Regions from separate parts of the Paenarthrobacter ureafaciens genome, predicted to be linked through region 2. Evidence: riboswitches for the same ligand, from Rfam matches in the RefSeq annotation. Region 2 holds a riboswitch; each other region holds the start of a gene.

Region 1 (10,237 bases), 130 kb from region 2:
GAACCCGGGGCACTTTCTGCTTTCCAGCCCTCTTCGCCGCCGCTGCCGTGCGATTATCTGAGAACCTGCCCCCGGATAACCATTGAAAGTGTCTAAGGCCGCACATAGTGTTCTATCGGGCAACCTTCCGCTTACCGGCAGGCAATGCCCCATTCATCCGTTCGCGCTGAGCTAGACCCGAGGCAGCTTTACCCGGAGCAACTTCCGGTTCATCGTCCGCGCCATGGAACGTGGACGCCCTCAGCGAGCCCGGCTGGGCTCCCTCACGAAAGTAAGAGCGGATGCGACGTAAGCACTGGAAATTCCTGGCGGGCACTGTCCTGTCAGCGGGGTTGGCAGCGGCCCCACTGACAGCTGTGCCGGCCCTCGCAGCAGATGACCCCGCGGCTCCTGGTTCGCCGGTAGTCGTCAATGAGGCGTATTTGCTGCAGCCGGAGTCCGGCACCAAGACCATCGCCGAGATCCAAGGCACCGGCCCCGCCAGCCCACTCGTCGGCAGCACCGTGACCACCCGCGGCAAGGTGACCGCGGCCTACGCCACCGGCGGCCTGAACGGCTACTACGTCCAAAGTCCGGGGACGGGAGGCGACAGCAGCGGGGCGGCCAGGACGGCGTCGGACGCTTTGTTCGTCTATTCCCCTACGACGGCGGGTTCCGTTCAGCCGGGCGACTACCTGGAACTGACCGGCGTCGTGAGCGAATTCGCGAACCAGACCCAGATCACGGTGCAAGCGGCGGGTGTCACAAAACTGACTGATCCCGCCCCGGAAGTGAAGGCCACACCGCTGTCCCTCCCGGCCAACGAGGTCGCACGCGAGCGCCTCGAAGGGATGCTGATCGCACCCCAAGGCGACTTTGTGGTGACGGACAACTACGCTCTGAACCAGTACGGCGAAATCGGCCTCGCGGCCGGCACATCACCCCTGGTGCAGCCGACGGCGGTAGCCCCGTACGGTTCGGCAGAGTATTCGGCGGTTGTGGCTGACAACGCGGCGCGCGGCATCAAGCTCGACGACGGCGCGTCCACCAACTTCCTTAAGGACGCCACCACCAAAGCCCAACAACTGCCCTACCTCACTCCGGAAAACCCCGTCCGGGTAGGTTCGGCTGCCACGTTCACGACCGACGTTATCCTGGGCTACGGCAACAACTCCTGGAAGTTTCAGCCCCTCGCGCCCCTGACTGCGGCCACTGCGGACGGGGTGCAGCCCGCGTCCTTCACCGTTTCACGCCCTGAAGGCCCTGCCGACGTGGGCGGCAACCTCAAGCTGGCCTCCTTCAACGTCCTGAACTACTTTCCCACCACGGGCGATCAACTCAGCGGCTGCGTGTACTACACCGACCGTGATGGCAACCCCATCACCGTCAAGGAAGGTTGCAACGCCCGCGGCGCCGCCAACGCGGAGAACTTCCAACGCCAGCAGGCCAAGATCGTCGCCGCCATCACCAAGTCCGGGGCCGACGTTGTCTCCCTGGAAGAGATCGAGAATTCGGCCCAGTTCGGCAAGGACCGCGATGCCGCTTTGGCAACACTGGTGGACGCCCTGAACGCGAAGACCCCCGGGGTGTGGGACTACGTCCGCACGCCGGCGAATGCTCCTCCGCTGAGCGATGAGGACATGATCCGGACGGCCTTCATTTACAAGAAAGCCACGGCCGAACCGGTGGGTGGCTCCGTGATCCACAACGACACCGATGCCTTTGCCAGTGCCCGCAAGCCTTTGGCCCAGGCCTTCAAGCCCCCAGGCGCAGCAGATGACACCAAGTTCATCGCAATCGTCAACCACTTCAAGTCCAAGGGATCCGCCGCCACGCCGGAGGACACGGACAAAGGCCAGGGTGCATCGAACCTTGCCCGGACACGCCAGGCCGAGTCGCTGCTCGCTTTCGCCAAGGACCAGCAGGTTTCCATGGGCACGGACAAGGTCTTCCTGATGGGCGATTTCAATGCCTACGCCAAGGAGGACCCCCTCAACGTCCTCACCGGCGCGGGCTACACCAACCTTGAAGCAGGGCCGGGCAAGCATTCCTACTTGTACGGCGGAATGGTCGGCTCGCTGGACCACGTTCTGGCTTCTCCCGCCGCCCTCCCGACAGTCACGGGAAGCGACATATGGAACATCAACTCCGTGGAGTCCGTGGCACTGGAATACAGCCGGTATAACAACAATGTGACCAACTACTATGCGTCGGACGAGTTCCGGGCCAGCGACCACGATCCCGTGGTGGTCGGCCTTGACCTGGCACCAAGTGCGCCGCAGACCGTAGACCTTCAGTTCCTGGGGATCAACGACTTCCACGGCAGGATCGATTCCAACACCGTACTGTTCGCCGGAACGGTGGAGAAGTTGCGTGCTGCCGCGGCACCGGGCGCCACGGCGTTCATCTCGGCCGGGGACAACATCGGAGCATCACTCTTTGCCTCCTCCGTGGCGAAAGACCAGCCCACTATCGACGTCCTGAACGCCCTCGAGCTGCAAGCCTCCGCGGTTGGCAACCATGAGTTCGACGGCGGCTGGGAGGACCTGCGCGACCGCGTCGCCGCGGGTGGCACCAACGCTAAGTTCGCCTACCTTGGCGCGAACGTCTACCAAAAGGGCACCATCACTCCCGTCCTGCCCGAGTACAAGGTGCTGGAACTCAACGGCCTGCGCGTGGCAGTGATCGGCACCGTCACCCCGGAGGTTCCTTCCCTGGTGACTCCGGCGGGCATCGCAGACCTGGAGTTCGGTGATCCGGTGGATGCCATCAACCGGGTTGCGGCGAAGATCAAGGCTGAGGGCGCCGCTGACCTGATCATCGTCGAAAACCACGACGGCGCAGCGTCCGGAACGCCCGACGGCGCCACGTTGGAGGAGGAAGTTGCCGCCGGAGGACCGTTCGCGAAACTCGTGAACCAAACCACGCCCGACGTCGCGGCAATCTTCACCGGCCACACCCACAAGGAATATGCCTGGGACGCCCCGGTGCGGGACGCCGACGGGCAAGCCACCGGAAAGACCCGGCCGATCATCCAGACCGGCAACTACGGGGAGAACGTGGGAACCGTGACCTTGACCGTGGACGTGGCTTCCAAGACGGTCACCGCCTACGAAGCATCGATCGTGGAGCGCACCACCGACACTCCCGAAAGCCTCGTTGCCGCCTACCCCCGGGTGGCAGCCGTGAAAACGATCGTGGACAAGGCCTTGGCTGACGCCAAAGAGATCGGCAACCAGCCGGTAGGGGCAGTGACCGCTGATATCACCACGGCGTTCACGCCGGACCCCGAAGGCGGCGCCCCCAAGCGGGACGACCGCGCGAGCGAGTCCACGTTGGGCAACCTCGTGGCGGACTCACTGGTGGACACGCTCAAGGCGCCGGAACTGGGTGCAGCGGAGATCGGCGTCGTGAATCCCGGCGGGCTCCGCAACGAGCTGTACTACGCCCCGGACGGAACCATCACCTATGCCGAGGCGAACGCGGTGCTGCCGTTCGTCAACAATCTCTGGACGACGTCCCTTACTGGCGCGCAGTTCAAGACGCTCCTGGAACAGCAGTGGCAGACCAACCCCGACGGAACGGTTCCGAGCCGCCCGTACCAGCAGTTGGGGTTGTCCAAGAACGTCAACTACACCTACGACGCCGCCCGCCCGGCAGGTGAGCGCGTCACCGGGATCTGGGTGGACGGTACGCCGATCGATCCGGCCAAGCAGTACAGGATCGGTACCTTCAGCTTCCTAGCCACCGGCGGTGACAACTTCCGCGTCTTCCAGGAAGGCAGCAACACCAAGGACACCGGGCTGGTGGACCGGGATGCGTGGATCAAGTACCTCCAGGCGCACAACCCGGTATCGCCCGACTTCGCGCGCCGTTCCGTAGCTGTTGCCAACACAACAGCCAGCGACGTCACGGCCGGAGATGCCCTGAGCCTGGCCGTTTCCAAGCTGGACCTGACGTCCATCGGCAGCCCGGCGAACAAGACCCTCAAGGCCTCGTTCGTCGACGCCGCAGGCACCACCGTGGAGTTGGGCGATGTTCCGGTGACCTCCGGTGCCGCGAACGTCAACGTCACGGTTCCCGCCACAGCAGCAGCCGGTACCGCGACGCTGGTGCTCACCGCCGTCGAAACCGGCACCACGGTCAAGGTCCTGGTCACGGTGGCGGAGAGCGTCCCGAATCCGCCGCAATGCACGGCACCGGCCAAACCATCCAAGTGGTACGACATTGCGGGCTGGCTCCGCTACGCCATCGCCTGGTTGGAATATCAGAGGTGCCTGAGGGGCTGACAAACCCCGGTTGGCAGTGAAGGGGCCAGGCCCCGCGTCCGTGTGGTCGCGGGGCCTGGCTTTTTGTGTCCTACTTGCGTGCGGGTTCAGGCTCGGGAAGCCGTTCAGCGTCCTCTTGCAGGCTCGCGCGGAAAGCTTCAAACCGGGCCACGTGGGCCGGCCGGCGGCGCAGGATGGCCCACGCGATGCCCAACGCCACGAACCACACCGGCGTGACAAGCAGCGCCATGAGGGTGTCCGGCTGCGTGGTCAATGCCCACATGATGAACCCGAAGAACGCGAAGACCACCCAAACCATCACAACACCGCCGGGCATCTTGAACGCGGAGCCATCGTGCAGTTGCGGACGACGCTTCCGGAAGGCGAGGTAGCTCGCCAGGATGATCGACCAGACGAACACGAAGCACACGGCCGACACCGTGGTGACCATGTCGAAGGCCTTGCCAACGTCCTGGCCGGCGTACATGAGGACGACGCCGGAGAGCAGCAGCACGCAGGAAAGGAACAGCGCGTTGCGGGGTACTTTGCGTCCGGAGAGCGCACTGAAGACTGCGGGCGCGTCGCCTTCCTGCGCCAAGCCGTAAACCATGCGGGACGTGGAGTAGATCCCGGAGTTCGCGGAGGACATCGCCGAGCTCAACACCACGAGGTTGACGATCGTGGCTGCGGCCCCAAGCCCGGCAAGCGAGAACATGGCGATGAAAGGGCTGTGGCCGGCCGCGAACTGCGTCCACGGAGTAACGGACATCAGGATGATGAGGGCGCCTACGTAGAAGAGCAGCACACGGATGGGAATGGAGTTGATGGCCTTGGGAAGGTTTTTCTCCGGATCCTTCGCTTCGGCAGCGGTGGTTCCCACCAGTTCAATACCCACGAACGCGAAGACTGCGATCTGGAAACCGGCCACGAACCCCATGAATTCGTTGGGGAAGAAGCCTCCATGGGACCAGAGGTTGGTGAAGCTGGCAGGGCCGGCATCGGACTGGAAGCCACTGAAGATCATGAACAGGCCCACGATGATGAGCGCCGCAATGGCCACGATCTTGATGAGGGCGAACCAGAATTCCGTCTCGCCGAAGGCCTTCACGGTTGCCAGGTTCAAGAGCAGGAGGATGCCGATCGTGATGAGTCCGGGAATCCAGAGGGGCAAGCCCGGCCACAGCTCTTCCGAGTAGCCGGCTATCGCAATGACGTCCGCGATGCCCGTGATAACCCAGCAGAACCAATACGTCCATCCAGTGAAGAATCCCGCCCACGGACCCAGAAGGTCTGCGGCGAAGTCGCTGAAGGACTTGTAGTTCAGGTTGCTCAACAGCAACTCGCCCATGGCCCGCATGACGAAGAACAGCATGAAGCCGATGATCATGTAGACGAAAATGACGGAGGGCCCGGCGGCGGAGATGGTTTTCCCGGAGCCCATGAACAGGCCGGTTCCGATGGCACCGCCAATGGCGATCAGTTGGATGTGGCGGTTGCTGAGTTGCCGTTCGAGGTGGGGCTCATGGTTGTTGTCTGTTGGCGGGCGCTGAATCGTCATGAGGAACTCCATTGTTCAGGCGGCACCGGAATGCCACGATGATTCGGGTTCCTCCCCGCTCTGTCATTGACCTGAGAGTTTCCGCGTGCCTGCAGGCAGGAACGCTTGCACCTTCGGTGAGCCCGGTGGGAACCGTGCTTCTTTCCAGAGTTGCCTCGCCGCGGCGGTACAGGGTGCCTGAGAGATTCCTGGGGAGGGTTTGCTCCTACGGCGCCTGACGGGATGTACCGGCAGGACTCTCCCGCCGCGGATCACTAGCGCGCATCACCAGCCGGTGACGCAGATCACACACTAGCGAAGGGCGGGCACCCGCTGCAAACGCCCGGCATCCACGGTCGTCATAAAAGGGGTTAAAGCCCCAGGATGCTCCGCGCGATCTCGTCGGCGTCGCGCAGCGTCCGCTGTCCGCTGGTGTAGGCCTGGCCCGTTGCCGGTTTCGCCTCGGCAGCGATGGCGGTCCCCCACTGGGTTGCCGACAGCTGAAGGCCCAGCACGTACAAACCCTCGGTTACCGAGCCGTTCGCGGCCACGGGCCGGTAAGGATGTGGTTCCACATCCAGGCCGGTGGTCTGCACCGGCGTCCCCTCGACGCTCATCATGATCTTGGTTCGCACCAGGCCGTCCTCCATGAGCTGTTCCAGCAACGGGGAGACGTTGATACCCACCCGGTTGGCGGGCGACATCGCTTCAATCAGGGTCCTCGCCTGCACGGGCGCATCCCGCACCCAGGGCGAAAAGGCGCGGAAGACCTTGGCGTTTCGGTCCACGCTGAATTTCGGGTCCGGCCCCACGAAACTCACGACGCCGGCACGCGCCAAGGCGGCCAGCTGCTCCGAACGAAGTGCGGGAGGCCCGCTGGCCAGTCCCTCGACGAAGGATTCGAACCAGCCGCGCAGCTCCGCCACCCACGACTCATCCGTGATTCCACCGTCCGCCACCACGGTCTTAAGGATCGCGCGGCCCGTATGGAGTGCGCCGATCGCCATCTTCACAGGATCGGCTTCGCCGAGCTCCGAACGCAGGGCATCATCATCCAGGTAATCGGTGATGGCCTTGTCCAACTCGCGGCGGGAGGCGAAGGTCCGGCCCGCCAACGGGGCGGCGAGCGCCCGAAGGTTCAGCCGGCGCGAAGCCACCACGTGTTTTTCGACCAGCGCCCCCACTTCGGTTTCCCAGTTGCCCGTTGCGTGCGCATGCGGCTGCAGCGCGTCCTCCAGGTCGGCCAGGAATTGGGCCGAGTCCCGGATCGCGGCCGGTTGGGACCGTGCCAACGTTGCGTAGTACGCCCACAACGCGTCCCGGTGCAGGAGCGGCCACAGATCATGGTCGAAGCCGGGCTGGATCCCCGCAGCCCGGAAGCGGTCGACGGCGGCTTCCGTCAGGTAGCGGAGGGTGATGCTCGTGGCGTAGTAGCCGGACAGCCCGGCTTTGGCCCGGTACGGGGTGCCTCGCCTGGACGCTGCGATGATTTTCGGTTCGCGCCCGGAAGCACGGTACTCCAGGGCGCCGGTACCCGGGGCGACGGCGTCCACGAATTTGCCGCCGCGGCCCTCGGTCAGCTGCCCCATGACGTCGAAGAAGTTCAGGCCCATTCCCCGGACCAGCACGGGTTCGTTGTCCGGCACTATGGACCAGTCCACGTCGGCCGGAGGCGCCGGAGGGAAGTACAGCAGTCCGTGTTCTTCGGCGGCCACCTGGAAGGAGCGTTGCTCGGGGTTCAGGCGGGCTTCAATGTGGCCAAGGGCGAGCACCACCGAATCGACGGTGAGGGTACCGCCGTCGGCCAGTTCGACGTCGAACGCCTTACCCGCCGGGCGGGCCGCCACCGCCGACGTTTCATGGAAGGTGACGTCCACGCCGTCGGGCACCCGCTGGAGCAGCTCAGCCAGCGTCTGCTGCAGGTAACGCCCGTACAGGGCGCGGCTCGGGAAGTTGTCGGACGCCAGCGCGGACAACTCGGCCTTCTCGGCGTCGCTGAGTCCCTGGCCGTCACGACGCCGGGTCACGCGCCATTCGTCGAACGAACCGCCCGCCAGAGGCGGGGCAAGCTCCGGTTCCTGGGGAATCAGGGTGGGATAGAACGACTGCGTGTTCATCAGGTACAGCCGGGACTGCCCGGGCTGCCAAACGTGCCCCGAACCGGCCGGATAGGGGTCAATGACGTGGATGTGGAGCGTGCTTCCGCCGTTCCCTGCCGCCGCCCGGTTCGCGAGCAACCGCTCAAGGACGCTGGTACCCCTGGGACCAGCCCCGACAAGGGCAACACGGTTGGTTTGGGAAGTAGCCACGCTCAAGCTTAACTTCTGCATGACTTGCTTCCCTTTTACCTGTGTTGCTTGGATGGGGCGATGACCACCACAGCAGCTGATCAATCGCCCTTGCCCGAAGAACGCGAGCAGCCAGGGCCCCGCCACGCCGACGTCGCACCCGAGCCAACGGATGAGTTTGTCTGGTTGGAGGACATCCACGGCGAAGAACAGCTGGCATGGGTCCGTGAACAAAACGCCCGAACCGAAGAACTCCTGGAAGACGCCGGATACGCGGCGGTGGAAGCGGGCATCCTGGAGGTCCTGGACTCCACCGACCGCATCGCCATGGTGAACAAGCGGGGGGACTTCTACTACAACTTCTGGAAGGACCGGGAACACCCCAAGGGCCTCTGGCGCCGCACCACGTGGGAGAGCTACCTCTCCGACGCACCGGACTGGGACGTGCTGCTGGATGTGGACGCCTTGGCAGCCTCCGAAGGTATCGAGTGGGTGTTCCACGGGGCCGGCTTCCTTCGCCCGTCCGACGGTTCCGACTACCGGCTCGCCATGGTTTCCCTCTCCCCCGACGGCGGCGACGCCAACCGGTACCGCGAATTCGACCTCGCCACCAGGACGTTCGTGGACCCGGCCGATGGTGGCTTTGACCTACCCACCGCGAAGGGCCATGTCAGCTGGCTCGATGCAGACACTCTCCTGGTCTCCAGCACCGCCGACGGACTACCCGCAACTTCCTCCTCCTACGCCCGAACCGCGGTGAAGCTGCGCCGCGGCGAATCCCTGGCATCAGCGGAACAGATCTTCGAGATCCCCGAAGACCACATGCTGGCCATGGTCGCCCACGACTCCACGCCAGGCTTTGAGCGCACTTTCGCCGTGGACTACATCGACTTCTACAACCAGCGGACGTCGCTGCTCCATGACGGCGCCTGGATGGACATCGACGTCCCGACGGACGTCAACATCAGCGCGCACCGCGAATGGCTGATGTTCCGTCCACGGCACGACTGGTCCGTTGCCGGCGTCCAATACCCTGCCGGCTCCCTCCTCGCGGCAGGCCTTGAAGAGTGGCTGGCCGGCACACGCGACGTGGTGGTGCTGTTCACGCCCGACGACCACACGTCCCTGCAGTCCTGGAGCTGGACCAGGGACTACCTGCTGCTGAACCTGCTGCGGGACGTCTCCTCCGAGATCCGGGTGCTGGACCCCTCAAAGCCGGACGACTCCGGTTCCTGGGCCTGGAGCACCCTGGACGCCTGTCCCCCGCTCCATGACGTCAACGCCTATGCAGTGGACGACGAGGACGAATCCGGCGCCGGAAACGACTACTGGTTGGTGGCCACAGGTTTCACTACTCCCACGACCCTCACGCGCGGCTCACTCGGACCTGCCGGGAGCCACCACGAAGAGGTGAAGCGCTCGCCGTCGTTCTTCAACGAAGCCGGGTACGAGGTCCAACAGCACTTCGCTGTTTCGGCCGACGGCACCCGCATCCCTTACTTCCAGGTCGCTTCCAAAGATCTGGTCCTGGACGGTCAGAACCCCACGCAGCTCTCCGGCTACGGCGGGTTCGAGGTCTCCCGCACCCCTGCCTACAGCGGAACGATCGGCCGGGCATGGCTTGAACGCCGCACCACCGGGGAGGACGCCCACGTCCGCGGCGGGGTCTACGTGGTGGCCAACATCCGCGGCGGAGGCGAATACGGACCGTCCTGGCACCACGCAGCCCTCCGGGAAAACAGGCACCGCGCTTACGAGGACTTCGCAGCGGTTGCGCAGGACCTCATCTCGCGGGGAGTCACCAGCCGGAAACGCCTGGGGTGCGTGGGCGGCTCCAACGGCGGGCTGCTGGTGGGCAACATGCTCACGCAGTACCCCGAACTGTTCGGGGCGATCTCCTGCGGGGTGCCGCTGCTGGACATGCGCCGATACACGAAGCTGTCCGCCGGATACTCCTGGATTGCCGAATACGGAGATCCCGATGTGCCCGGGCAGTGGGAATTCATCCGCACGTTCTCCCCGTACCACTTGCTCCGTGACGGAGTGGAATACCCGGAAACGTTCATCTGGACTGCGACCTCGGACGACCGCGTGGGTCCCGTCCAGGCCCGGAAGATGGCCGCCCGGATGCAGGCCATGGGCATCCCCAACGTCTGGTTCCACGA
Region 2 (10,237 bases):
AGAAGATGCGGTTCGTCATCAGGGAGATCTACTTGGCAGGCCGTTCGGTCAAAGACCTCGCAGAGGAACTGGGCTCCACCCACGCGGCAGTTTCGCAGCAGCGGGCCGAAGGCATCCGGCTTTTGCGCGACGGCCTGGCCGCCCACTATTCAGATAACCCGGACCGGGCATTTGAACCTGAGTCCCGGATCACCGCCCGGCGTCGGAACGATTACCTTTCCGCCCTCGCCACGGCCACTACCGGCGGAATCACCCGGAGCCTGGGATTGGGTTCAACCCTCAACCAAGCCGTCTAGAAAGCACCGGACTACTGCGCCTTCGGCACCCGGCGAAGAACGACGGCGGCAAGCACTGCCGCTCCGGCCATCAGTACCAGCCCGATCGCCGCGGTGACGTGCACTCCGGATTCGAAGGCCACCCCTGCGGCCGCAGTCAGTGCCTCGGACAAGGGCGCGGGCAGTGCGGCCGCCGCATCAACCGCTCCGGCCAAGGTTTCCCCTGACTGGCCCGCAGCGGCAGCGGATACGCCGTCCGGTATCACCAGGTTGTGCTGGTAGGACGCGGTCAGGATGGAGCCCAGGACGGCGGTGCCCAGGAGCGATCCCAGTTCGTAGCCTGTTTCCGAGATGGCGGATGCCGCGCCGGACTTGTCCGCCGGGACCGAGCCCAGGATGAGGTCGTTGGAGATGGTCTCCGCAGCACCCACACCAACTGCCAACACCGTCAGTGCTGAGAGCAGGAACACCGGGCCGCTTCCGTGATCGCCCACGACAACCGCCAGGTACCCCACTGCGTTGAGGACCAGGCCGCCCGCCACCACGAAGCCGGGGCGGATCCGCTTCACCAGCGGCACCACTACCAGCCCTGCCACGATGGTGGCCAAGAGGGCCGGGATCATGGCAATGCCGGCCTCCATGGGCGACTGGCCTTCGATGAGTTGCAGGTGCTGGGCGAAGAAGTAGATGAACCCGGTCATGGAGAACAGGGACAGCACGTTGGCGACGATGGCCGTGCTGAACACTTTGTTGCTGAAGAGGCGCACGTCCAGCATGGGGCTGGCCAACTGCTGCTGCCGCCGCACGAAGAGCACGCCCAGTACCGCGCCGAAGAGCATGAAGAAAGCCGCGGTTGGCCCGAAGCCGTGCACGGCGAATTCCTTGATGCCGTAGACGAACGGAGCCATGGTGAGGACGGACAGGACGATGCTTGGTACGTCCACCCGGCCAGGGTTGGCGTCCTTCGACTCCGGAATGAGGATCCTGCCGAACGCAAGCAGGGGCAGGAGCAGGAACGTTGCCACCAGGAAGACAGCTCCCCACCAGAAGTGCTCCACCAGCCAGCCCCCAAAGATGGGACCGAGGGCTGCGCCGCCCGAGAACCCGGCTGCCCAGACGGCGATGGCGAGGCGGCGCCGGTTCGGATCGGTGAAGATGTTCCTGATCAGGGACAGTGTTGAGGGCATCAGCATGGCGCCGAAGACTCCAAGGGCTGCGCGGCCGGCTATCAGCCATTCAGCCGAGGGCGCGAACGCCGTAGCAGCCGACACCGCAGCGAAGCCTGTGCTGCCGGCCAGAAGCAGCCGCCGTCGTCCTATCCTGTCGCCGAGGTTGCCCATGGATACCAGCAATGCAGCCAGGACCAGCGGGTACGCGTCAACGATCCACAGAAGCTGGATGCCCCCGACTTCCAATGAGCGGGCGATCTCCGGTAGAGCGAAGGTGAGGGCGGTGTTGTCCACGGCCACCAGGAGAACCGGAAACATGAGCAGGGCAAGGGCCGTCCAGTCGCGCCATGCTGCCGTCCTGCCGTGGAGGCGACGGGTGGAAGTGCGGGGAGCTTTGGTTGCGGACGACGAAAACATGAACATTACTGTACCGTCCAGACGGTATAGTTTCAAAAGAGCTCAACACGCCTGTTTAGGGAATGATGGACACATGCCGCGAAAACCAGTTGCCAAGGATGCCGTCCTGGATGCCTTCGAGGCGCTCCTGATCGAGGTGGGGGAGCGGGCAGCAACGCTCGACGCCGTCGCGAAGCGCGCCGGAGTCTCCAAGGGAGGGCTCCTCTATCACTTCCCCAACAAGGAGGCCCTCATCAGCGCTTTGCTGGAACGCCTGGACCGCTTGGCGGAGGAAGACACCGAACAAATGATCGCGGCCCCGGACGGCGCAGCTGCGTACTTCATCCGGTCTTCAGTGTGGGCCGGTACGCCCATGGACCGGGCTTTTGTGGCGACCACCCGCTTGGCAGAGGTAGCCCACGAGGAGACGCGGAGGAGGTTTGCCGCCATCCAACAACGCTGGCTCGACGTGCTCGCCGAGGACGTTGGGCCGGAAGTCGCCAAAGCCGTCAGCTACATGGGTGACGGACTCTATTTCAACGCCATGTTCGAAGGCGGGCAGGCGGGCGGCAGCGCCGGGCGGGAGGCCGACGTCGGGATCCTGCTCGAGGTTCTGGAGCGACTGCGGAAGTAGCGCTCCGCCTATTTGCCGCGACGCCGGGCACGTAGGACAATTAACAATTGTGGTGCGCCTTGCAGCGGGCCGCGAACAACTGCATAAGCCTATGATCTGCGGCGGGAGAGTCCTGCAAAGCACGTGACGCAGGCGCCGTAGGAGCAAATCCTCCCCAGGAATCTCTCAGGCCCACGCACCGCCGCGGCTAGGCAACTCTGGAAAGCAGCAGGCAATCCGCCGTCAGTGGTGACGATTGTTGTGTTCACCGACGGTGCAAGCGGCGTTGCGCAGGCAACCCGCGGAAACTCTCAGGTCCAATACAGAGCGGGGAGGAACCCGAGCCACTGCGGCGTACCCAAGCGCCGCCCAACTAATGGAGTTCCTTCGTGACGGTTAGTTCAGCCTCCACCACCTTCGTCGATCGGCACATCGGTGCCCGCCGCCAGGCCGACATCGGCACCATGCTCAAGTCAGTCGGTTACGACTCCGTGGATTCCCTCGTGGACACCGCGGTTCCCAACGACATCCGCCAGGACGTTGCCCTGACGCTGCAGAACGCGCTGAGCGAGGTGGAGGTCCTTGCTGAACTCCGCAAGCTTGCTTCCAAGAACAAGACTGCTGTCCAGATGATCGGCCAGGGCTACTACGACACCATCACGCCGCCGGTTATCCGCCGCAACATTCTCGAGTCGCCGGCCTGGTACACCGCCTACACTCCGTACCAGCCGGAAATTTCCCAGGGCCGCCTCGAAGCGCTGCTGAACTTCCAGACCATGGTGCAGGACCTCGTTGGCCTTCCGATCGCCAATGCTTCGCTCCTTGACGAAGCCACCGCAGTCGCTGAAGCCGTGCTGATGATGCGCCGTGCCAACAAGAACAAAGCCGTCCAGGATGGCAAGACCGTCCTCGACGCAGACTGCCTGCCGCAGACCATCGCGATCGTGAAGGGCCGCGCTGAGGCGCTCGGCTTCGAGGTGGAGGTTGCGGACCTCTCCGCGGGACTGCCCGACGGCGACATCAACGGCGTCGTCCTCCAGCAGCCCGGCGTCTCCGGCCGTGTCTTCGACCACTCCGCCGTCATCGCCGAGGCGAAAGAGCGGGGCGCGCTGGTGACGGTTGCTGCCGACCTTCTTTCCCTCACGCTCATCACGCCCCCGGGTGAACAGGGTGCGGACATCGCCGTCGGCTCCGCCCAGCGACTGGGTGTTCCGCTGTTCTTCGGCGGCCCGCACGCCGCTTACATGGCAGTCCAGAAGGGGCTGGAGCGTTCCATGCCCGGCCGTCTGGTGGGCGTTTCCAAGGACGACGCCGGCGTCCCCGCCTACCGCTTGGCGCTGCAGACCCGCGAGCAGCACATCCGCCGCGAAAAGGCCACGTCCAACATCTGCACGGCGCAGGCTCTCCTGGCCATCGTCGCCTCGATGTATGCCGTTTACCACGGCCCCGAAGGCTTGAAGGCCATTGCCGAGACCGCCCACCACCACGCGCGCACCCTTGCGGCCTCACTGAAGGCTGCCGGCGTCGAGGTCCTGCACGGGTCCTTCTTCGACACCATCACGGTTCGCGTTCCGGGCCGCGGCGCCGAGCTCGTCGCTGCTGCCGAAGAGCGTGGCATCAACCTGCGTGGAATCGACGGGGACACCGTGGGTATCTCCGTGGATGAGACAACAACAACTGACATCGTCGGCAGTGTCCTTGAAGTTTTCGGTGCCTCCGTGGTTGAGTCCGCAGAGGGCTTTGCGCTGGAGGCTTCCGTTGAGCGCTCCAGTGAGTACCTGCAGCACCCCGTGTTCAACACCCATCGCTCCGAAACGCAGCTCCTGCGCTACATCCGCAAGCTCTCCGATCGCGACCTCGCGCTGGACCGGACCATGATTCCGCTGGGTTCGTGCACCATGAAGCTGAACGCCACGGCGGAGATGGAAGCCATTTCCTGGCCCGAGTTCGCCTCCATCCACCCCTTCGCTCCTGATTCCCAGACCGAGGGCTGGCGTGAACTCATCGCCGACCTCGAAGCCCAGCTGACCGAGATCACGGGCTACGACCAGGTCTCCATCCAGCCGAACGCCGGGTCCCAGGGCGAGCTTGCCGGCCTGCTGGCGATCCGCGGCTACCACCACTCCCGCGGAGACCAGCAGCGGAACGTCTGCCTCATCCCCGCCTCGGCACACGGCACCAACGCAGCTTCCGCCGTGCTCGCCGGCATGAAGGTCGTTGTTGTAGCCACTGCAGCTGACGGAACCATCGACCACGAGGATCTCAAGGCCAAGATCGAGGCCAACCGCGAAGTTCTCTCGGCCATCATGATCACGTACCCCTCTACCCACGGTGTCTACGACGCCGACGTGCGGGAAGTCTGCGACGCTGTCCACGAAGCCGGTGGCCAGGTCTACATCGACGGTGCAAACCTCAATGCACTGGTCGGTTTGGCGCAGCCGGGCAAGTTCGGCGGCGACGTGTCCCACCTGAACCTGCACAAGACCTTCTGCATCCCGCACGGCGGTGGCGGACCCGGCGTCGGCCCCGTTGCCGCGAAGGCCCACCTGGCCCCGTTCATGCCCGGCAACGCCGCATCATGGACCGAAGGCAATGACGTTCCGATTTCGGCATCGCGCTTTGGTTCGGCCGGCGTGCTCCCCATCTCCTGGGCTTACGTGAAGCTCATGGGCGGGCAGGGCCTTACCGAAGCAACCAAGTCCGCACTGCTGGCTGCCAACTACATCGCAGCCCGCCTCAACGACTACTTCCCGGTGCTCTACACAGGCGAAGCAGGCTTGGTCGCCCACGAGTGCATCCTGGACCTCCGCGAGCTGACGGCCAAGACCGGGGTTACGGCCGAGGACGTGGCCAAGCGCCTCATCGACTTCGGCTTCCACGCACCCACCCTGGCGTTCCCGGTGGCCGGCACCCTCATGGTTGAGCCCACCGAATCCGAGGACCTCGTGGAGATCGACCGCTTCATCGAAGCCATGATCACCATCCGCAAGGAAATCGATCAGGTAGCACATGGCGACTTCTCCGTGCAGGATTCCCCGCTTCGCCGGGCACCCCACACGGCAGCCGCCGTCGTAAGCTCCGATTGGGACCGCGCCTACCCGCGTGAGCAGGCCGCCTTCCCCGTCCACCACTTGAAGCAGGACAAGTACTTCCCGCCGGTGGGCCGCATCGATGGCGCAGCAGGCGACCGCAACCTCGTTTGTTCATGCCCTCCGATCGAAGACTTCGAGAACTAAGGGGATCCGGAAAATGACTGAGAAGCACACGGCCCTCTACGAGGAGCACAAGAAGCTCGGCGCCTCCTTCACCGATTTCGGTGGCTGGCAGATGCCGCTCAAATACACTTCCGAGCTCGCCGAACACCACGCCGTCCGGAAGTCCGCCGGCCTGTTCGACCTCTCCCACATGGGCGAAGTCTGGGTCACCGGGCCGCAGGCAGCAGAGTTCCTGGACTACGCGCTGGTAGGCAAGATCTCCGCCATGGCCGAGGGCAAAGCCAAGTACTCGCTGATCTGCCAGGAAGATGGCGGCATCATCGATGACCTGATCGTCTACCGTCGCGGCGCCGACAAGTTCCTGGTGGTTCCGAACGCAGGCAATGCCTTCGTGGTCGCTGCTGAGCTGCTGCAGCGCGCCGCGGGCTATGACGTGCTTGTTGAGGATGCTTCATCGTCGACGTCGTTGATCGCCGTTCAGGGGCCGCTTGCGGAAGCGATCCTGCTGCGTTTGGTCCCGGCCGGACAGCACTCGCTGGTCACGGACCTGAAGTACTACGCGGCAGTCGAGGTGACCTTCCTGGTGGCCGGGAGTGGGCAGGATCTTCTCCTGGCACGCACCGGTTACACCGGCGAGGACGGGTTCGAGATCTTCGTGCCCAACGAATCCGCCGCCGCGCTGTGGCAGGCCATCTCCGCCGTCGCCGAGGAAGGCGAGCTCGTTCCGGCCGGTCTGGCCTCCCGCGACTCCCTGCGTCTCGAAGCCGGCATGCCCCTCTACGGCAATGAGCTGTCCCGTGAAGGCAATCCCTTCGCGGCCGGGCTCGGCCCTGTAGTGGCCTTGTCCAAGGAAGGCGACTTTGTTGGCAAGGAAGCCTTGGCAGCTTTGAAGGCCGACGGCGCAGGTGTCTCCACTGGTCGCAAGCTTGTGGGCCTCAAGGGCCTCGGGCGCCGCGCCGGACGTTCGCACTACCCGGTCTTGAAGGACGGCGCCGTTGTTGGCGAAGTGACCTCCGGCCAGCCCAGCCCAACGCTCGGGTACCCGGTAGTGATGGCCTACGTTGACGTTGCTTATGCTGAACCTGGCACCACTCTTGACGTCGATCTGCGCGGCAAGGCAGAGCCGTTCGAGGTCGTGGCCCTGCCGTTCTACAAACGGTCCCGCTAAGTTTTTGATCACCCACAGTTAGGAAAACAGAATGCCCAAAGTAGCGCCTGAACTTCAGTACTCCGACGAGCACGAGTGGGTTTTGCGTGGGGAGGGAAACTCGGTATCCGTCGGTATCTCCGAGGTAGCCACCGACGCACTGGGGGACATCGTCTACGTGGACCTGCCCGAGGTCGGTTCCACCGTGACCGCAGGCGAAACCTGTGGAGAGGTCGAGTCCACCAAGTCCGTCTCAGACCTCTACTCACCCGTTACCGGCGAGGTCACCGAGATCAACGACGCCGTTGTGTCCGACCCCGCACTCATCAACAACGACCCCTACGGTGAGGGCTGGTTGTTCAAGGTCGCTGCTGAATCCGATGGCCCGCTGCTCTCCGCCCAGGAATACGCCTCCAAGAACGGCGGCGACCTGGGCTAGTCCGATCGGTCCGCGTGCCCGACGGGTCCGGCGTGCCCGGCGGGTTCGGCATGCCATCCTCCGATTCGTGGTTTAGCTGCGGAGTGTGCCGTGCGCGCGGCACACTCCGCAGCGATGCCCCGTTTTGGCCAAGTGCGCTTTGGCGTAGCGTTGACTTGTAGTAACTGAATAAATTTGCGACGCCGGGTTGCCGCCTGAGGGGGCCGCCCGGCGTCGTATTTCGGTCGCCTTTTTGCCACGAGCGGGAGGGGGCCATCCGGCAGGACCATCTGCCGGACCGTTTCATGCTGTATACAAAGGGATCCCGGTTATGGCTGTTGGTGTTTTCGATTTGTTCTCCGTGGGTATTGGTCCGTCGAGTTCGCATACGGTGGGTCCGATGCGGGCGGGGGCGGTGTTTGCGCGGGAGCTTCGTGAATCCGGTGTGCTGTCTTCGGTGGCGGGGTTGAGGGTGGATTTGTATGGTTCTTTGGCTGCGACGGGTAAGGGTCATGGCACCTTTACGGCTACGTTGCTGGGTTTGGAGGGGTTTGAGCCGGAGTTGATCCTGCCCGGTGAGGTGGAGGAGCGTCTTGCTGCGATCGCGGAGACGGGCATGCTGAACCTGGCCGGGGCTTCGGGTGAGGGTGTGCTGTTGCCGTATGCGGTGGGGGATATGGTGTTGCATCCGTTGACGGTGTTGCCGCGGCATACGAACGGGATGAAGTTCGCTGTTACCGATGCCGGGGGGAACGTGCTGAGGGAGGCGACGTTTTTCTCGGTGGGTGGCGGGTTCATTGTTCGTGAGGGCGAGGAGGACGCGGCGCGGGCTGAGTTGGAGGAGTCCAAGGCGGAGTTGCCGTTGCCGTTCCGGACCGCTGCGGAGTTGCTGGGCCGGTGCTCGTCCAAGGGTCTGGGGATCAGCGACATCATGCTGGTCAATGAGCGGGCGTCCCGGTCCGAGGAGGAGATCCGGGAGGGTTTGCTGCATATCTGGTCGGTGATGGAGGCCTGTGTTGAAACGTCGCTCAAGCGCGAGGGTGTGCTGCCCGGGGGACTGAGGGTCCGCCGTCGTGCTCCTGATTGGTTGGAGCGGTTGTTGAAGGAGGACAAGGACCGGAACGATCCGAAGTACTGGCAGGAGTGGGTGAACCTGATCGCGTTGGCGGTCAATGAGGAGAACGCTTCCGGTGGGCGGGTGGTCACTGCTCCGACCAATGGTGCGGCCGGGATCATTCCTGCGGTGTTGTATTACGCGTTGCATTATGCCCCGGGGATGGATCAGGCCACGCAGGCGGACCGGGATGATGTGGTGGTGCGGTTCTTGCTCGCTGCCGGTGCGGTGGGTGTGTTGTATAAGGAGCAGGCCTCGATTTCCGGTGCGGAGGTTGGGTGTCAGGGTGAGGTGGGTTCGGCGTCGTCGATGGCTGCTGCGGGGTTGGCTGAGGTGATGGGTGGTTCCCCGGCTCAGGTGGAGAACGCTGCGGAGATCGCGATGGAGCATAATCTGGGGTTGACGTGTGATCCGATTGGTGGGTTGGTGCAGATTCCGTGTATTGAGCGGAACGCGATCGCGGCGGCGAAGGCGATCAATGCCGCGAAGATGGCGTTGTGGGGTGATGGCACGCACCGGGTTTCCCTTGATGAAGTCATCGTGACCATGCGTGAGACGGGTAAGGACATGTCCCACAAATACAAAGAAACCGCGATGGGCGGCCTCGCCGTCAACGTCGTCGAATGCTGAGTCTGTTCCCTGTCAGTCCCTAGTGCCATGCTGTATGCATGAGCGGGGGATATGACCGGGATTTCTTGCGGGCACGCCTTGAGCTGCCCAGTCCGTCGGCGACGACGATTCTGCTGGACTACACCCATTTCTCAGTGCGTTTCCGGGCTGCGCGGAAGCTCGCAGCGATCGTTGGCGTTAATATCAGCGGCGGTGAACTGAATCCTTTGGCCCGCGAGGGAACCTGGCACTTTGACGACCGGATTCCCCGCGAGCAACAGGCCGGCCCGGACGTTTACAAGAACAACGCGTTCGACCGTGGGCACTTGGTCCGGCGGCTCGACCCCGTATGGGGCGATGCTGCCACAGCCAAGAAAGCCAACCAGGACACTTTCGCCTTCACGAACGCCGCACCCCAAGTGGACGACTTCAACCAAGGCAAGGAGCTGTGGGTTGGCTTGGAGGATCACGTCCTCAAGCATGCGGACGCCTTTGACGCGAAGCTGAGCGTCTTCACCGGGCCGGTTTTCGCTGACGACGACTCTGAGTACCGGGGAGTCAGGATTCCCAAGAAATTCTGGAAGATCGCGGCCTGGACCAATGATGGAACCCTCGGTGCTGCAGGCTTCGTGCTGGATCAGTCTCCATTGCTGGGGAAGGTGGAACTGAAGAAGGCGATCACTGAGCGGCTCCTGGAAGGTGAACCGCCACCCCTGGGCCCTTTCCGCACCTTCCAGGTTCCCATCGGGGAGATTGCGGAGCTGACCGGGCTGAGCCTAAGCCGGCTTACCAACGCCGACCGCTTGACCAGCGGGACGCGTGAACTGGGGAAGGCGCCGAAGGCCATCCAGCTGGAGAGCATGGAGCAGGTCCGGCTCTAATTGCAGCCTGCGAGCTCTCGGCCTGTAAATGATTGAAGACACAGCTCCCCTAGGTATGTGTAGGGATCGTTCAAATCGTGACGCGCTGGTGAGAATATTACATTCTGACGATCCATATTTCTCCGAAATATTCTTTAATTCGCTGTTCTGTTGATTCGCCTCATGCTGCGTTGGTATTTTCATGCCCACGGGGGGACAACTACTGACGTTGGAGTACTAGACGTTTTCAATGCCTGTTACCACCCGACTCCACTCCTACTGAGAGAACGGTGAAATGAAGAAATTCCTAAGCATCAGTGCGGCCAGCGTTGTCGCAATACCGATCATGATTGGCGCCAATGCTGGGGCGGCCCATGCAGGAGCAGAGCAAACATGTGGAAATGGGCAGGTCTGCTTGTTC
Region 3 (10,237 bases), 1.2 Mb from region 2:
GGTCTCCGCGGGAGTGGTGGTAGCCGCGGATGGCGAGGAGCCCGGCCAGCTCGCCCTGGGACCCGGCGTTCGGCTGGATGGAGACCTGGTCGTAACCCGTGATCTCGGTCAGGTCAGCTTCCAGGCCGGTGATCAGCTCACGCCAACCTTCGGTCTGGGAATCAGGAGCGAAGGGGTGGATGGAGGCGAACTCGGGCCAGGAAATGGCTTCCATCTCCGCCGTGGCGTTCAGCTTCATGGTGCACGAACCCAGCGGGATCATGGTGCGGTCCAGCGCCAGGTCCCGGTCGGACAGCTTGCGGATATAGCGCAACAGCTGCGTCTCGGAACGGTGCGTGCTGAACACGGGGTGCTGCAGGAAGTCGGAGGTACGGAGCACGTCCGAGGCCAGTTCGAACCCTGCCGCGTCCCCGACCGGACCAGCGCCGAAGGCGACGGCAACCGCGGAGAGGACCTCCGGCGTCGTGGTTTCATCAACGGAAACACCCACGGTGTCCTCGTCGATGCGGCGGAGGTTGATGCCACGTGCTTCGGCGGCACCGATCACCTTGCTTGCCTTGCCCGGGACGCGGACGGTGAGGGTGTCGAAGAACGAATCGGAGACGAGTTCGCGGCCGGCCTTCTGCAGTGCCGTGGCCAGAACGCGAGCGTGGCCGTGCACAGTCTCGGCGATCGCCTTGAGTCCGTCCGGACCGTGGTACACCGCGTACATCGAGGCAACGATCGCGAGCAGGGCCTGTGCCGTGCAGATGTTGGACGTGGCCTTTTCGCGGCGGATGTGCTGCTCGCGGGTCTGCAGGGCGAGGCGGTAGGCGGGAACGCCGGCGTTGTCCTTGGACACACCAACGATGCGGCCCGGGAGGGTGCGCTCCATGCCCTGGCGGACGGCCATGTAAGCGGCGTGCGGGCCACCGAAGAACAGCGGAACGCCGAAGCGCTGCGCGGTTCCGACGGCGATGTCCGCACCCTGCTCGCCCGGGGGCGTGATGAGGGTGAGTGCCAGCAGGTCGGCGGCAACGGTGACCAGTGCACCGCGCTCCTTCGCGGACGCGATCACGGGGGCGTGGTTGAACACCCGGCCCGAGACGCCCGGCTGCTGGAGGACGACGCCGTTGATGTCGCCGTCGGGCAGTCCTGCGGAGAGGTCCGCAACCTCCACCTCGAAGCCGAGCGCTTCTGCGCGGCCCTTCACGATCGCAATGGTCTGCGGGAACAGGTCGGCGTCCAGGACGGTCTTGCCGTCCTTCGCGGTCTTGTCCTTGTTGGCGCGGCGCATGAGCAGCACGGCCTCGGCAACGGCGGTGGCTTCGTCAAGGAGGGAAGCGTTGGCGATCGGCAAGCCCGTGAGGTCCTGGACCATGGTCTGGAAGTTCAGGAGTGCTTCGAGGCGGCCCTGGGAAATTTCGGGCTGGTAAGGGGTGTAGGCGGTGTACCAAGCCGGGGACTCAAGGATGTTGCGGCGGATCACCGGGGGCGTGATGGTGTCGTAGTAGCCCTGGCCGATCATCTGGACGGCAGTCTTATTCTTGGCCGCGAGCTTGCGGAGTTCGGCCAGAACCTGGGTCTCGCTGAGGGCCTTCTGCAGGGTCAGCGGCGAGGACTGGCGGATGGAATCGGGGACCGCAACGTCAACCAGGCCATCAACGGAGTCGTATCCAATGGCCTTGAGCATGGTGTCGATATCAGCCTGGCGGCGGGCGCCGATATGCCGGTCCGCGAACGCGGTTGGGGAGGATTGAACAGTCAAGAGGAACTCCAGGATTCAGGCGCCCGCTGAGCGCCATGGTGAATATGGGTTCCTCCCCGCTCTGTATTGGACCTGAGAGATTCCGTGGACTTGGTTGCCCACTTGCACCGTCGGTGAGCCCGGTTGCCCGGACTGCTTTCCAGAGTTGCCTCGCCGCGGCGGTACATGGGCCTGAGAGATTCCTGGGGAGGATTTGCTCCTACGGCGCCTGACTGGATGTACCCGGCAGGACTCTCCCGCCGCAGATCAAAAGCGTGTGCGCCACCTCGGTGACACGCTTCACACCATAGCGGGTGATCGCGAAGAAAGGCAAGACGCGCAGGTCAGGGCGGTTGGGAAGTGCTAGAGCGTCCCCCGCAGGGCGGCGGGAAGTGATAGAGCGTCCGAAGGTCCGTTGCTCTATCACTTCCCCTCCCCTTTTCCGGGTTGCTCCAAGGCTTCACATTTCGGAACCGCGCGCAAATCCATTTGAGTTAGGTTAGGCATACCTTCTATCTTGCCTTGGTGAGTATTCAGCCGGATTTGGCCGGAGTCTCCTTTGCCGCCCATTTGGCATCGTTTGGAGACCGGCCCGCAGTACACCTCGGAACAGACACAGTGAGCTACGCCCAACTGGCCTGCCGAGTCCAGGAGATGGCGGCGTCGTTTGGCAGCGCCCGCCGCCTGGTCGCCCTCGAGGCCGACAACACTTTGTCGTCGTTGACGGTGTACCTGGCAGCCCTCTCGTCGGGCCATCCGCTGCTCATCCTTCCCTCCGGCGGAGGCCCTGCCGTTGAGTCGCTGCTGGCGGCTTACGAGCCGGATCTCATTGCGCGCTCCGTCGACGGTGGAACAACCCTTGAAGAACGCCGCTCCGGGAGCAAGCACGATCTCCATCCCGAACTCGCCCTGCTGCTGAGCACGTCGGGCTCAACCGGATCACCCAAACTGGTCCGCATCTCCGCAGCATCGGTGCAGGCGAATGCGCAGGCCATTGCGCAGTACCTGCATCTCCGTCCGGCGGACACGGCGGCCACCACGCTTCCCCTGTCCTACTGCTACGGCATGAGCGTCGTGAACAGCCACCTCCTGGTGGGTGCCTCAATTGCCCTCACGGATCTGTCCGTGGTTGACCCGTGCTTCTGGGAGCTGATGCGGTCGCGGTCTGTCACGTCTTTCGCCGCGGTTCCCTACACCTTTGACCTGCTCGAACGCGTGGGCTTCGAAACCATGGAGCTGCCCAGCCTCCGGTACATCACCCAGGCGGGCGGACGCCTGGACCCTGCCCGCGTGCGCCGTTATGCGCAGCTCGGCCAGGAGCGTGGCTGGGACCTCTTTGTGATGTACGGCCAGACCGAAGCGACAGCACGGATGGCGTACCTTCCCCCGGATGAGGCCGCTGATAACCCCAACGCCATAGGGGTCCCCATTCCCGGAGGATCCTTCCGGCTGGAGCCCGTGCCCGGCCTGGATGAGAGCGAGCTCGTCTACTCCGGGCCGAACGTCATGCTGGGTTACGCCGAGCAGCCATCGGACCTCGCCCGGGGACGGGACATCACCGAGCTCCGCACGGGCGACCTCGCACGCAGGGGGCCGGGAGGCTTGTACCAGATCGTCGGGCGGCGGAGTCGCTTCGTGAAGATCGTGGGGCTGCGCGTTGACCTGGGACGGGTCGAAAAGATCCTGGCCGACTACGGCGTCACGGCAGCAGTTGCCGGGTCCGACAGTGGCCTCGTGGCCGCGGTCGAAGGCAAGCATGAACTCTCCATTCTCGCGAAGACCGTGGCGCAGGACCTTGGCATACCCCGGGCGGCGTTGACCCTCTGCTCAGTCGACTCGATTCCACGGCTGGTCAACGGAAAGACGGATTACCCTGCCGTCCTCGCCTTGGCATCGCAGGAGCCGCAAAGGAACCCGGAGCTTCCATCCGCAAAAGCCTGCGATGACCCCAAGACCATTTTTGCCGATGTTCTTGAGCGGACCGACGTCAAGGAAACGGACACGTTCGTCTCATTGGGCGGCGATTCGCTCTCCTACGTAGCCGCGTCGGTCCGGCTGGAAAGTGCCTTGGGCTACCTTCCCGACGGGTGGCACCTGATGCCGGTGTGCGAACTGACTCCCAAAGAACCGGAAGCGAAGCCAGCAGGGCCCAACAAGGCGGGACCCAACCCACAGCCGGGGACGGCGCCGCAGCGTCGCAGGTTGATTGCGCGCATGGAGACCGGGATCGTCCTGCGGGCAGTGGCCATCATCTTCATCGTTTCCACCCATGTGGGCCTCTTCGACTGGGAAGGGACGGCCCACGTCCTGATAGCGGTGGCTGGATACAACTTTGCCCGGTTCCAACTGTCGGGCCCACGCCGGGAACGGCTCAAACGGCAACTGAAGGCGGTGGCACGGATCGCCCTGCCCAGCATGGCGGTGATCGGCGTGGCCTTCGCCACCACGGACGACTACGGTTGGCACAACATTTTCCTGCTCAACACGTTGGTGGGGCCCCAAGGCTGGACCGACATGTCGCGCTTCTGGTTCATTGAGATCCTGGTGCATATCCTGGTGGGCCTGGCGGCGCTGCTGGCCATCCCCGCCCTGGACAGGGCACAGCGCAGGTGGCCGTGGCTGCTTCCGCTCAGCCTCGCGGCGATTGACCTGCTCCAACGGTTCGACGTGATCGAACTCCCCTACCCCGGGCAGGGGCCCGTCCTGTGGCTTTTCGCCTTCGGCTGGGCCGCCGCTTTGTCCAAGACGTGGTGGCAACGCTCGGCCATGACCCTCGTGGCGCTGCTGACCATTCCGGGATCGTTCTCCAGCGAACCCCGCAGCGCCACGGTCCTGGTGGGGTTCCTCATCCTGCTCTGGATAACCACCCTGCCTGTGCCGCGGGGCCTTCACCGGATCACTGCGTTGCTGGCCACGTCTTCCATGTACATCTACGTGACGCATTGGCTCGTTTATCCACTGTTCGCCGAGGCCAGCCTCGGCCTGGCAGTTGCGGCGTCGCTGGCCGGTGGCATCGCCTACTGGGCGTTTGCCACGAGGGCCATGGGTGCCGCCGAAAGGTGGCTTGGCCGCCGTCGACCTTCACGTGCCTCCACCGCGGAGGCCGTCGCGTGACATCGCCCTGATACTTGCGGGTGGTAGTTTGTTCTCTGCTTTGAGCGATGAGCACCGACTGATCAGAGGACATGACATGTTTAAGGGTTTCAAGGACTTCATTCTCCGCGGCAACGTGATCGAGCTGGCGATCGCCGTCGTCATTGGCAGCGCCTTCACCGCACTGGTGGGCGCGTTCACCAACAACATCATCAACCCGGTGATCGCAGCGGCCGGCGGCGTCAACGCCGATGGCCTGGGCTTCCGGATTTGGCCTGACAACGAGGCCACCTTCGTGAACCTGGGGGCCGTCCTGACCGCTCTGGTGACGTTCCTGATCACCGCTGCCGTGGTCTATTTCATCTTTGTGGCGCCCATGAACAAGATCAACTCCATGGTCAAGGACCGCCTGTCCACCGAGGAGCCCGAGGAAGAGCCGCTGCCTGCCGACACTGCCCTGCTGGCCGAGATCCGCGACCTGCTCAAGGAAACAAACGGCCGCGGGAACCGCGACCTGGACAACGACCCCATCCGCTAAAGAGCAAAGCACGACGGCGGCCCGGCAGCTGGCATACCCAGGCCGGGTTAAGCCCAACTCACCAGAAGGGCCGGTATCCCAAGCGGCCCAGAACCGCTGGCCCAGCTCCACCAAGATCCTGCCCAGTACCTCAACGAAAGCCCGGTGAACCTACCAAGGTTCGCCGGGTTTTCGCATGTCGGAAGCGGAGCCGCAGCAATCGATAAGCACTGAACCATCCACCGCAGAAACCGTCGGTCACAATTTGCCGGAAGGCTGGGTATACCAAACCCCTTGACAGTGGCCCCCGCCACACCTAACTTTGATTTTGGGATCCCAAAACGGGATCCCAAAAGATCCACCACCGGCTGCGGGCACGTTCCACCGAAGAGCAGGCACCGCAACAGTTGCCGCCGGTAAGGGTCACGCCGCAGCGATATCCCGCACCGGCTCACCCCAAAGACATTCCCCATCCCGTCGACTCCTACTGAAGGAGAAGCTGTGTCTACCGAAAACGCCCAACTGGCAACCCAGGACACCGACCAAAAGCCCGGCAAGGACGGCGTGCAGCGACGCACGAACGTCCGCTGGAAGCTCTTTATCCTCTTGTTGGTCCTGGTTGCGGTCAATTACATCGACCGTGGTTCCATCTCCGTAGCCCTCCCCATCATCCAAAAAGAATTCAACCTCGCCCCTGAACTCGTGGGCCTGCTGCTATCGGCGTTCTTCTGGACGTACGCCCTTATGCAAATCCCCGTGGGCTGGCTGATTGACAGGTTCGGCCCCCGCAAAGTTGTCACCGCATCGTGCGTCGGCTGGGGTGCTGCCACGGCCGCATCCGGCCTTGCCGGCGGATTCCTCAGCATGTTCATCGCCCGTTTGGGCATCGGCGTCACCGAGGCCGGCGTCATGCCGGCCGGCGGCAAGCTCAATGCCATCTGGATGCACAGGAAGGAACGTGGCCGCGGCGCCACCATCCTCGACGCCGGAGCTCCCCTGGGTGCCGGTCTGGGCGGCATCCTCATCACCTGGCTGATCGCCTCCACCGGCAGCTGGCGGATGTCCTTCATCATCGCCGGCGGAGCCACCGTCCTCATGGGCCTGGCCGTCTGGTGGTACATCCGTGACAACCCCCGCCAGCACAAGGGCGTGAACGATGCCGAAGCCAGCTACATCGAAGAATCCCACGCCGAGGAAGACGCCGAGGCCGCCCGTGAAGGGGCACAGGGCAAGCGCGCCCTCCTGCCTTACCTGAAGTTCCGCTCCTTCTGGGCCATGTGCTTCGGCTGGCTCGGCTTCAACGGAGTGTTCTACGGCCTGCTGACGTGGGGTCCGCTGTACCTGGCACAGGCAAAGGGCTTTGACCTGAAGACCATCGGCTGGTCCACGTTCGTGATCTTCGGCGCGGGCTTCGTCGGCGAGATCCTCGGCGGCGCCATTGCGGACAAGTGGCGGGCCTCCGGCGCTTCGGCCAACAAAGTCATGCGCACCCTGCTGGGTATCTCCAGCCTCGTCGTAGTCGGCGGCCTGGTTGGCGTGACGATCGTCCCGGACCCGATCACCGCCGTCGTCCTCCTCTCCGCAGTCCTGTTCTTCCTCCGCTGGGTGGGCCTCTTCTGGTCCATCCCGTCCATCCTTGGCGGCCGTACCAATGCCGGCGTGCTGGGTGGAGCGATGAACTTCAGCGGCAACATTGCCGGGTTCGTCACCCCGATTGTGGTAGGCCTGATTGTCGGGGCCACCGGCTCCTACACCTGGGCACTGCTGTACTTTGTTGGATCCGCTGTGGTCATGGGCATCTCCGTCCTGGCCCTCGATTACAACAAGCGGCTCCCGGTCTGACTCGCACTCACCGGGCCGGCCGGAGGGTCCTGAACCACCCAATGGCCGGGCACCGCCGGGACCGGGCGCATTGCCTCACACATCACGAAATGGAGCTCACATGCTGACCGCAGAAGACACGAACAACACGGACCGCCCCCTCCGGGAATCCGTGCGTGACACGCTCCGTTCCAGGATTTTCGAAGGGCATTATGCGCCCGGTACCCGGCTGGTGGAGCGGGACCTTGCTGCCGAATTCAACGTTTCCCGGCTCCCCATCCGCGAGGCGCTCCGGATGCTCCGTCAAGAAGGCCTGATCCGCGACCGTGCAGGGCGCGGCAGCGAGGTCAGCGGACTCAGCGCGAAGGACGTGGAAGACCTCTTCGACGTCCGGCAATCCCTCGAAGTCCTCGCCTGCCGACTGGCTGCCAAGCGCGCCACCGCAGAAGACCTCCGTCAGCTCGAAGGCCTGCTCGACCAAGCCGAAAAGTTCCTCGCGAAAGGCTCCATCCTGGAAGCCCACCGCGCCAACAGCGAATTCCACGATGCCATCACCCGCATCGCCAACAACGACTTTCTCCGCTCCGCGCTGGAACCCCTCCAAGGCCGCATGCACTGGCTGTTCCGTCACGTCAGCGACCTGCCCGAACTCATCCGCGAGCACCGCGAACTCTACGCAGCCATCGCCAGCGGCGACCCTGACCGCGCGGCCCACCAGTCGGCGTCGCACGTCAGCAAGTACCGCGACCAGTTCCCGGAGGAAACCGGCGCGGGCGTGCCCGAACCCAGAAAACTACGGAAGAAGCCATGAAACTCCTGGTCATCAACCCCAACATCAGCGACGACGTCACGGCGCTCATTGAGGCAGAAGCCCTGCGTTCAGCCAGCGAGGGCACCGAGCTGGTGGTCCGGACCGCCGGGCACGGCGTCGAGTACATCGAGACGCGCTTTGAATCCCTGATTGCCGCCGGCGCGGTCGCAGAGCTGATTGCCGAATACACGCACGACGACGGCAGTCCAGCTTCGGACGCAAGCTCAGGTTCCGCCATTGACGGCGTCGTCGTGGCCGCCTTTGGCGATCCCGGCATGCCGGCCCTGAAGGAACTGGTGGACATCCCCGTCATCGGGATCACGGAAGCGGCCCTGTGCGCCGCGGCCCTGCAAGGCCAGCGCTTCTCCATCATCGCTATCTCCGACCGCATCCAGGCCTGGTACCGCGATTGCGTGGAACGCTTCGGTTTCGGCGGCCGCCTCGCGTCCATCCGTTCCATCAACCAATCCCTCAATTCCATCGGTTCGGTCCAGGCAGACTTCAAAGAAACCCTGCTGGCACTAAGCCGGCAGGCCGTCGCTGAGGACGGAGCCGACGTCGTGATCCTCGCCGGCGCCCCGCTTGCCGGGCTGGCCCGCGACCTGGAAGGCCAAATCCCCGTCCCGGTGGTAGACGGCATCTCGGCAGGCATCCGCATGGCCGAGGCCGTGGTCTCCCTCAAGTCCGGCACCCACCGGGGTGGCTCCTTCGCGGCCCCGCCGGTCAAAGCGCGCCGCGGCCTCTCCCCTAACCTCGACGCCGCCATGACCGCCGCGCAAGCAGCGCACCTCTCGGCCACGTCCTAAGAACCCTTCAGAACAGGAGGACGAAGATGTCCCAACTCCCAGACCTCGTGATCGCCAACGGCACGGTGGTGAACAGTTTCGGGCGGCAGTCCGCCCACGTCATCGTCGACGGCGGAAAAGTCACCGCGCTGCTCGACGCCACCGAACCCGTACCCGCAGCGGCCCGCACCGTGGATGCTGCAGGCATGCTGGTGATTCCCGGCGGCGTGGACGGGCACTGCCACGTCGCACAGGTCACCGGCCGCTTCCGGACGCTGGACGACTACGCCACCACCTCCACCGCAGCACTGTGGGGCGGAACCACCACCATCATCGATTTCGGCATCCCCCGCGACGCCCAGGAAACACCACTCGAGGCAGTGCTCAACAAGAAACGCCTCGCCCAGGAGTCCCGCTGCGACGTTGCCCTGCACGGCTCAGTGATCGCCTGGGATGAGACCGTACCGTGGCAGCTCGAACAACTCGCCGCCGAGGGCGTCCGGTCAGTGAAGATGTACACCACCAACCGCGGCACCACCATGGCGGACAACGACACCATCCTGAAGATCATGCGCGAAATGGTGCGCTTGGACGGTCTCACGTACATCCATGCCGAACACGACGCCATCATTGCCGATTGCACCGAGCAGCACGCCTCCGATGGCCTGATCGGAATCGAACACCTGCACCGCACGCGGCCCGAACTCGCCGAGGAAGTCTCCGTCAAGGAAACATTGGCCATGGCCGAGTACACCGGAGCCCCCGTCTACTTCGTCCACCAGTCCACGCCCGGCGCCGTGGACCTGGTGACCGCCGCCCGCGAGCGCGGCCAGGAGGCCTACTCCGAGACGTGCCCGCACTACGTCACCCTGGATGAGAGCGTGTACGGATCCACGTTCCCCGAGTGGTACGCCTGCTGCCCGCCGATGCGCAACGCAGAAACCGTTGCTGCCCTGAAGGAACGCCTCGCCTCCGGCGCCATCCATACCGTCTCCTCGGACCACTCCTGCTACGACCTCTCCCAAAAACGCGAGCGCACGGACGATATCCGCTTCATGCCTCACGGCCTGCCCGGCGTCGAAACCCGGATGCCCGTTGCCTTCACGGCTTTGGTCACCGAGTCAGGCGGCTCCGTGGAGGACTTCGTGGAGGTCTTTTCCGCCGGCCCCGCGCGCATCAACGCGCTCCCTGGAAAAGGCGCCATCGTTGAAGGCTTCGACGCCGACCTCGTGATCTTCGATCCCGCCGCACAGCGAACCGTCGACGGCGGTGCGCTGCACATGGGGACGGACTTCTCGCCTTTCGAGGGGAAGACGCTGAACGGCTGGCCCGCCGTCGTGGTTTCTGCCGGTCGCGTGGTCCTGGACACCGCCGGCTTCCACGATCCCGGAGCCGCGGGCCGCTTCATCGCCCGCAACGGCTTCACCGAACACCGTTCCCTTTCTGCACCTGTTTCCGCTTCCGCCTAGGAGACCCCCATGCCT

The links. A riboswitch is a leader RNA that binds a small molecule or an ion and turns the genes downstream of it on or off. The one in region 2 is predicted to bind glycine.
Region 1: another riboswitch for glycine. It lies ahead of cycA (D-serine/D-alanine/glycine transporter); the one in region 2 lies ahead of gcvP (aminomethyl-transferring glycine dehydrogenase).
Region 3: another riboswitch for glycine. It lies ahead of gcvP (aminomethyl-transferring glycine dehydrogenase); the one in region 2 lies ahead of gcvP (aminomethyl-transferring glycine dehydrogenase).

What each region holds. Positions count from the first base shown of each region.
Region 1 covers NZ_SBHM01000007.1:2,113,975-2,124,211, reverse strand. Annotated here, with positions in the region: gene AUR_RS14210 (ExeM/NucH family extracellular endonuclease) at 282-4,268, shown strand; gene cycA (D-serine/D-alanine/glycine transporter) at 4,339-5,805, opposite strand; glycine riboswitch at 5,960-6,059, opposite strand; gene AUR_RS14200 (FAD/NAD(P)-binding protein) at 6,156-8,093, opposite strand; gene AUR_RS14195 (prolyl oligopeptidase family serine peptidase) at 8,154-10,237, shown strand, end outside.
Region 2 covers NZ_SBHM01000007.1:2,248,913-2,259,149, forward strand. Annotated here, with positions in the region: gene AUR_RS14825 (sigma-70 family RNA polymerase sigma factor) at 1-296, shown strand, start outside; gene AUR_RS14830 (MFS transporter) at 308-1,861, opposite strand; gene AUR_RS14835 (TetR/AcrR family transcriptional regulator) at 1,935-2,474, shown strand; glycine riboswitch at 2,567-2,665, shown strand; gene gcvP (aminomethyl-transferring glycine dehydrogenase) at 2,843-5,689, shown strand; gene gcvT (glycine cleavage system aminomethyltransferase GcvT) at 5,703-6,836, shown strand; gene gcvH (glycine cleavage system protein GcvH) at 6,868-7,254, shown strand; gene AUR_RS14855 (L-serine ammonia-lyase) at 7,565-8,977, shown strand; gene AUR_RS14860 (DNA/RNA non-specific endonuclease) at 9,016-9,837, shown strand; gene AUR_RS14865 (hypothetical protein) at 10,112-10,237, shown strand, end outside.
Region 3 covers NZ_SBHM01000007.1:1,036,228-1,046,464, forward strand. Annotated here, with positions in the region: gene gcvP (aminomethyl-transferring glycine dehydrogenase) at 1-1,747, opposite strand, end outside; glycine riboswitch at 1,897-1,996, opposite strand; gene AUR_RS09060 (AMP-binding protein) at 2,252-4,840, shown strand; gene mscL (large conductance mechanosensitive channel protein MscL) at 4,917-5,357, shown strand; gene AUR_RS09070 (MFS transporter) at 5,838-7,178, shown strand; gene AUR_RS09075 (GntR family transcriptional regulator) at 7,279-7,968, shown strand; gene AUR_RS09080 (aspartate/glutamate racemase family protein) at 7,965-8,774, shown strand; gene AUR_RS09085 (amidohydrolase family protein) at 8,801-10,222, shown strand; gene AUR_RS09090 (maleate cis-trans isomerase family protein) at 10,232-10,237, shown strand, end outside.